3 regions of the Streptomyces sp. NPDC047853 genome follow, and region 1 is predicted to be linked to each of the others. Evidence: riboswitches for the same ligand, from Rfam matches in the RefSeq annotation. Region 1 holds a riboswitch; each other region holds the start of a gene.

What was found. Region 1 has a riboswitch for cyclic di-AMP ahead of ACGF5T_RS06755 (M23 family metallopeptidase). Riboswitches for the same ligand answer to the same signal wherever they lie in the genome.
Region 2: linked by a shared signal. The riboswitch ahead of ACGF5T_RS00385 (transglycosylase SLT domain-containing protein) and the one ahead of ACGF5T_RS06755 (M23 family metallopeptidase) in region 1 are both predicted to bind cyclic di-AMP.
Region 3: linked by a shared signal. The riboswitch ahead of ACGF5T_RS31045 (M23 family metallopeptidase) and the one ahead of ACGF5T_RS06755 (M23 family metallopeptidase) in region 1 are both predicted to bind cyclic di-AMP.

What each region holds. Positions count from the first base shown of each region.
Region 1 is NZ_JBIDCI010000002.1:594,711-596,966, forward strand. It holds gene ACGF5T_RS06750 (PP2C family protein-serine/threonine phosphatase) at 1-788, shown strand, start outside; cyclic di-AMP (ydaO/yuaA leader) riboswitch at 1,013-1,169, shown strand; gene ACGF5T_RS06755 (M23 family metallopeptidase) at 1,181-2,215, shown strand.
Region 2 is NZ_JBIDCI010000001.1:79,511-81,766, reverse strand. It holds gene ACGF5T_RS00390 (polyprenyl synthetase family protein) at 1-448, opposite strand, end outside; cyclic di-AMP (ydaO/yuaA leader) riboswitch at 1,191-1,355, shown strand; gene ACGF5T_RS00385 (transglycosylase SLT domain-containing protein) at 1,361-1,852, shown strand; gene ACGF5T_RS00380 (HAD family hydrolase) at 1,940-2,256, opposite strand, start outside.
Region 3 is NZ_JBIDCI010000023.1:17,590-19,845, reverse strand. It holds gene ACGF5T_RS31050 (GntR family transcriptional regulator) at 1-328, opposite strand, end outside; gene ACGF5T_RS31045 (M23 family metallopeptidase) at 565-1,329, opposite strand; cyclic di-AMP (ydaO/yuaA leader) riboswitch at 1,342-1,506, opposite strand; gene ACGF5T_RS31040 (pitrilysin family protein) at 1,695-2,256, opposite strand, start outside.

The DNA.
Region 1 (2,256 bases):
AGCGCCTCGTCAGCGTCCGCGAGATCGCCGAGGCCGCCCAGCGCGCCGTGCTGCCCGAGCCCGCCGAACGGATCGGCGGCTTCGAGATCGCCGCCTGCTACGAAGCCGCGCAGGCCGACGCCTTCATCGGCGGGGACCTGTACGCGGTGCAGGACAGCGCGCGCGGCGTCCGGCTCATCGTCGGGGACGTGCGCGGCAAGGGCATGGGCGCGGTGGCCGCCGTCGCCGTCGTGATCGGCGCCTTCCGCGAGGCCGCCGAGCAGGAGGCCACCCTGGAGGCGGTGGCCCAGCGCCTGGAACGGGCGCTGGCGCGCGAGGGCACCCGGCGCAACGGACTGGACGCCTTCGAGGGGTTCACCACCGCCGTCCTCGCCGAACTCCCGCACGGCGACGGGGTCGTGCGGATCGTGAACCGGGGTCACCCGCCCCCGCTGCTGCTGTACGCCGACGGCACCCTGCGTCCGCTCCCCGCCCGGGAGGCGGCGCTGCCGCTCGGGATGGGCGAGCTGGGCGTGTGGCCCGACCGGGCCCAGGAGGACGCCTTCCCGGGCGGAGCCACGCTGCTGCTGCACACCGACGGCCTGTCCGAAGCCCGGGACGCGCGGGGCGAGTTCTACGACCCGCACGAACGGCTCGCCGGCTGCGTCTTCCGGCACCCGGGGAAGCTGCTCGCCGCCCTCGCCGAGGACGTGCGCCGGCACTCCGGGGGCGGGATGGCGGACGACATGGCACTGCTCGCCGTACGCCGTCCCGCGCGCGAAGACCTTGATCATTGTCACGAACGGTGACCCGGCGAGCGCCCTGCGCATAACGACTGACACTCTGTCAGAAACTTGTGGTGTGAAGGGGAATACTGAGGGGCGGTCAACTCGCCCGGATTTCACCGATCCTGAGGCGTACGTCCCGTCCGGATTCGTTAATGATCAAGAGGAACAGCTTGGAATCCCCGCCCCGCGTCTATTAACGTTCGATAACGCAGCGCGGTCGTCCCAGCCGTCACAGAAGGCGGCTCCGTGCGCACGCGCCGAATCCCGCGAGGGAACCGGGGAACCACCACCTTGGGGTGAATCGCTCGTACGACGCCGTGGAGACACGGTGGATATACGCGCGTAGGAGACCTTCCTGCTCCGAACCCGTCAGCTAACCCGGTAGGCGGAAGGAAGGAAAGGAGTACGCCCACGTGGCGTCCAACCGGCCTGCCCCCGAGGCCCCGTTCGTGCCCAGCGCGCACGACACCGACACCTTCGGCTACGACGGCCACCGCACCGAAGAGGGCCCCTGGGAGGAGTGGAATCCCACCGCGGAATCCATCCGCCCCGTGCGCGGCCGGCACCGCGTCGCCAAGCAGCGCGGCGGACTCGCCCGCAGCTCCACCGTCCTCGGCGTCGGTGTCATAGCCGCGGTCGGCGCGGGCGGCATGGCCAGCGCGCAGACCGGCAAGCCGCCGGTGTCCATCTCCATGCCCGACCTGCCCAACGTCGGCTCGCTCATCTCGGACGACGAGGAGCCGGAGCCGCAGGGTTCCACCGCCCCGCTCAGCGGCATCGGCGTGGCCGCGACCGCCGACACCGCGCAGGACGCCCCCGACGCCGGTGAGACGCTGCGCGCCCGGATCATGGCGCAGGCCGAGCAGCAGCAGGCCCAGGTCGAGACGAAGGCCGCCGCCGAGGCCGCGGCCGCCGCCGAGAAGAAGGCCGCGGAAGCCGCCGCCAAGGCGGAGAAGGAGGCCGAGGCCAAGGCCGCCGCCGCCAAGAAGAAGGCGGAGGAGGAGGCCGCGAAGAAGGCCGAGGCCGAGCGGCTCGCGAAGCTGGCCAAGCAGTACACCCTGCCGACCTCCTCGTACACGATCTCCTCCAGCTTCGGCCAGGCCGGCGCCTACTGGTCCTCCGGCTACCACACCGGCCTCGACTTCGCCGCGCCCACCGGCACGCTGCTCAAGGCGGTGCACAGCGGCACCATCACGTCGGCCGGCTACGAGGGCTCCTACGGCTACAAGACCGTGCTGACCCTCGATGACGGCACCGAGATCTGGTACGCCCACCAGTCGTCGATCAGCGTCAGCGTCGGCCAGAAGGTCACCACCGGTGATGTCATCGGCCGCGTCGGCGCCACCGGCAACGTGACCGGGGCCCACCTCCACATGGAGGTCCACACCAGCGACGGCGGCGGGATCGACCCGATGGCCTGGCTGCAGAGCAAGGGCCTGACCCCCTGACCGAGGCCGTGCACGGCCCCGCCGGTCCCCGGCGGTCCTGA
Region 2 (2,256 bases), on a different contig from region 1:
GCTCGAAGGCCAGGGCCTGCACACGGACCGCCTCGGGGCCGAGGTCGGCGAGGATCTGGGAGGCGCGGGCGAACAGGAAGTCGCCGGTGAGGACCGCGACCGAGTTGTCCCAGCGGGTGTTCGCGCTGGGCACGCCGCGCCGTACGGCGGCCTCGTCCATCACGTCGTCGTGGTACAGCGTGGCGAGGTGGGTCAGCTCCACGACGACCGCCGAGGGCACGATGCCGGGGGCGTAGGGGTCGCCGAACTGGGACGCGAGCATCACCAGCAACGGGCGGAACCGTTTGCCTCCCGCCCGCACCAGGTGCTGGGCGGCCTCCGTGATGAAGGGCACCTCGCTCTTGGTTGCCTCGAGCAACCCTTCCTCGACAGCCACCAATCCGGCCTGGACATCGGCTTCCAGAGCCTGGTCCCGCACGCTCAGCCCGAACGGCCCGACGACGGTCACGAGGGGTCTCCTGTCTGCTGGTGTCTACTGGCGATTACCTGGTTTGTCGATAGGTCGCTGCCACCACTCAAGTCAGCGTATCCGGTCACGTTTCGATCACCGCTAGCGCCCACCGTTACAGGCCGGTCGGTATCGGATCATGCGCGGCAAGTTTTTGATCAGGCGATATGAGCAGATATTGATCGACATCGCTGGAGGGACGCGGCCCGGAACACGAGCGGACCGGGAGCCGCCACGGAAGATCCCATCACCCCTCCCAACGGCCCGCACTCCGAGAACGTCACCCACTCGGCACACCCCCTCCCGTGCCGAACGGATGCCCGCACGGCGCACGGGAACACCGGACGGGACGGGGCGCGGAGGGCGGCCCCCATGAGGGGAGCGCGCGAAGGCCGGTGCCGTCCGAGCGGCAGCCGCCCGGCGAGCCGTCCCGCACCGCACTCCCCACCCACGGCCGGTTGGCGCATAGTTGGGATTAATGCCCGATTTGCCGCTCTTATTGAGTCCCGTGAGTTGGCTCACTCCGTCCCCCCTGTGAGCAACCGCGTCGCCGACTGCGCCCTCCCTTTGCCCCGCAAGCCAGTTGAGGCTTGGCAGACGCAAAGGATCAAGCACCTCAAACGCCCCAGATCAAGGTCAACAGGCGCGTTGGGTGATTCCTGCACTTGTTCCGGACATGTGCTCTCGCATACGTTCCCGGCCTGTCGGGCGGACGCCGAATCCTGCCACCGCCCGAACGCACAGTCATCCACCAACAAACTCGCAGGCAGGAGCGGGGGACCCAGGTAAGTCGCCGCACCGGTCACCACCGGAGCGGCTCGGGGTGAAGCCGCACCCGTCAGGGCGCGGCCGGGCACCTCCCCGCCCGAACCCGACAGCTCACCTCGCAGGCGTAAGGAGAGGGACTCAAGCATGTCTGCCAACGGTCAGAACCGTCACACCCGGACCGCCCGCATCGCCCGCAAGCTCGCCGTCGCCGGCACCGGCGCCGCCGTGCTCGCCCTGCCGCTCATCGGCGCCACCGGCGCGTCCGCGGCCACCCCGGCCGCCGCCCCGGCCGCCGCCACCGCCGCGACCACGTACCCGAACACGCTCGACGGCTGGATCCGCGAGTCGCTGGACGTCATGGCGCAGCACGGCATCCCCGGCTCCTACGAGGGCATCCACCGCAACATCATGCGGGAGTCCTCCGGCAACCCGCTCGCGATCAACAACTGGGACATCAACGCCATCAACGGCACCCCGTCCAAGGGCCTGCTCCAGGTGATCGACCCGACCTTCCAGGCGTACCACGTGCCCGGCACCTCCTGGGACCCGTACGACCCGGTCGCCAACATCACCGCGGCCTGCAACTACGCGGCCGACCGGTACGGCTCGATGGACAACGTCTTCGGCGCGTACTGAGCCGTACCGCGTCGTAGTGAGTCGTAGTGACTCGTACCGGCTCGTACGGACTCGCACAAAGGGGTGCCCCCCGCGGCGGCGGCCGCGCTAGGAGGTACCGAAGATCCGCTCGAGGACGACGGCCACGCCGTCGTCCTCGTTCGTGAGGGTGACCTCGTCCGCCACCGCCCTGAGTTCGGGATGGGCGTCGGCCATGGCGACACCGCGGGCGGCCCACTGGAACATCGGGATGTCGTTGGGCATGTCGCCGAAGGCGATCGTCCGCCGCCGGCTCTGCCCGAGGTGTTCGGCGGCCAGCGCCAGGCCGGTCGCCTTGGTGATGCCGCACGGCTGGAGCTCCACCGTCCCGGGCCCGGACATCGTGACCGTGGCGAGGGAGCCGACCACCGCGCGCGCCGTCGCCG
Region 3 (2,256 bases), on a different contig from region 1:
GCCGCACCAGGCCGCGCAGGACCTTGAGATGCGCCTCGGTGCGGCGCCGGGCGGCCCGGGACGCGCCGAGGGGTTCGAGGAGCGTGCGCGTCTCCAGCAGGTCGGCCGCCTCCCGCTCGGTCGGCTCCGCGACGCACGCGCCCGCGTGCCGCCGGGTCACCACGAACCCCTCCGCCTCCAGCGTGCGCAGTGCCTCACGGACGGGGACGCGGGAGACGCCGTAGCGGCGGGCCAGGAGTTCCTCGGTGAGGCGGCTGCCGCGCCCGTGGACACCGGAGACGATGTCGTCCCGGATCGCCGTGCACACCGAGTGCGCCGGAATGCGCATGCCCGACCTCCGCCTTCATCCCCGGGAAACGTCGACGATTGACGCGTGTTCAGCGACTCTAGGCCAATGCGGCGGGAATTCCGACGGCGATGTGGATTTCATGGACACTTTTTGGACAACGGCCACGCCGGGAACACCCTGGAAATGCGAAATCCCCGACTCGGGGAGCCGGGGCTTTCGCGTGCCGTTCGTCGCTCGTCAGACGTTCACGCCGTCGTCAGATGTGCGCGCCGCCGTCAGGCGTTGACGCCGTGGGAGCGGAGGTAGGCGACGGGGTCCAGGTCCGAGCCGTACTCGGGGCTCGTACGGGCCTCGAAGTGCAGGTGCGGTCCGGTGACGTTGCCGGTGGCGCCGGAGAGGCCGATCTGCTGTCCCGCGTCGACCGACTGGCCCACCGAGACACCGATGGACGACAGGTGGCCGTACTGCGTGTACGTGCCGTCGTGCATCTTGAGCACGACCTGGTTGCCGTACGCCCCGCCCCAGCCGGCCTCGACGACGGTGCCGACGCCGACCGCGTGCACGGAGGTGCCGGTGGAGGCGTGGAAGTCGATGCCGGTGTGGCTGCCGGAGGACCACAGGGAGCTGCCGGCCTGGTAGGCGGTGGAGACGTAGGACGCGGTGATCGGCGTGACGAAGGTGTTGAGGCGCTTGCGCTCCGCCTCCCGCGCGGCGCGCTCCTTGGCCTCGCGCGCCTCCTGGGCGGCCTCGGCGGCCCGCTCGCGCGCGGCCTCCTGCGCCGCCTCACGGGCGGCGGCGTCCAGGGCGGCCTGCTTCTGCGCGGCGGCCTGGGCGTCGATCTCGTCGGCCAGGGAGTCGCCGATGCTGATGACCGGGGTGAGCCCGCTCTGCTCCACCTGGGGCTCGGCGGCGAGCGCCGGAGCCGCGAGGGTGCCGACGACGCCGGTGGTGGCGAGGGCCGCGACACCCGCCGCGCGGGCGGTGGTGCGGTGCATCCGGCCGGGACGGCGGTGCTTGCCGGCGGCGCGCGTGAACGCCATGTAGTGGCTGGTCCTTTCCTTCCCTCTCGCCTACCGGGTTAGCTGACGGGTTCGGAGGTGGAAGGTCTCCTACGGACCCCCTCGCGGCACGCGCGGGCGTCCGATTCACCCCAGGGACTACGGTGGGTCCCCGGCTCCCCTGGCTCGCGCCGTACGGGGACTCGGCGATGACTGTCCGGTGCCGCGGGTGCGGCGCACTGCCTGACGAACAGCCCGGAAGACGCTAAACGCGGTTGTCTTCAATCCTCAAACGCAACCGGCTTTTTGTAGCGCATGCCACAGCGCAGACAGGCAGCCTCTCCCCCAATTCGGACAAACGGCGGCCCTGGTGACACTCCGGTCACCAGGGCCCCACGCGCGTACCGCTACTCGGCCGCCACCACGGTGACTTCACCGATGCCGAGCGCCTCGACCGGCTCCTTGATCTGTGCCGCGTCGCCGACGAGGACCGTCACCAGACGGTCCACCGGGAAGGCGTTCACGACCGCCGCCGTGGCCTCCACGGTGCCCGTGGCGGCGAGTTGGCGGTAGAGCGTCGCCTGGTAGTCGTCGGGCAGGTGCTGCTCGACCTGGTCGGCCAGGGTGCTCGCGACGGCGGCCGCCGTCTCGTACTTCAGCGGCGCCACGCCCACCAGGTTCTGCACGGCGACGTCACGCTCGGCGTCGGTGAGCCCGCCTTCGGCGAGCTTGCGCAGCACCGTCCACAGGTCCTCCAGGGCCGGGCCGGTGTTGGGGGTGTCGACGGAGCCGCTGATGGCCAGCATGGCGGCGCCGGTCCCGTCGGGCGCGGAGCGCAGGACCTGCCCGAACGCCCGGACCCCGTAGGTGTAGCCCTTCTCCTCGCGCAGGACGCGGTCCAGACGCGAGGTGAGGGTGCCGCCGAGGCAGTAGGTGCCGAGCACCTGGGCGGGCCACACACGGTCGTGC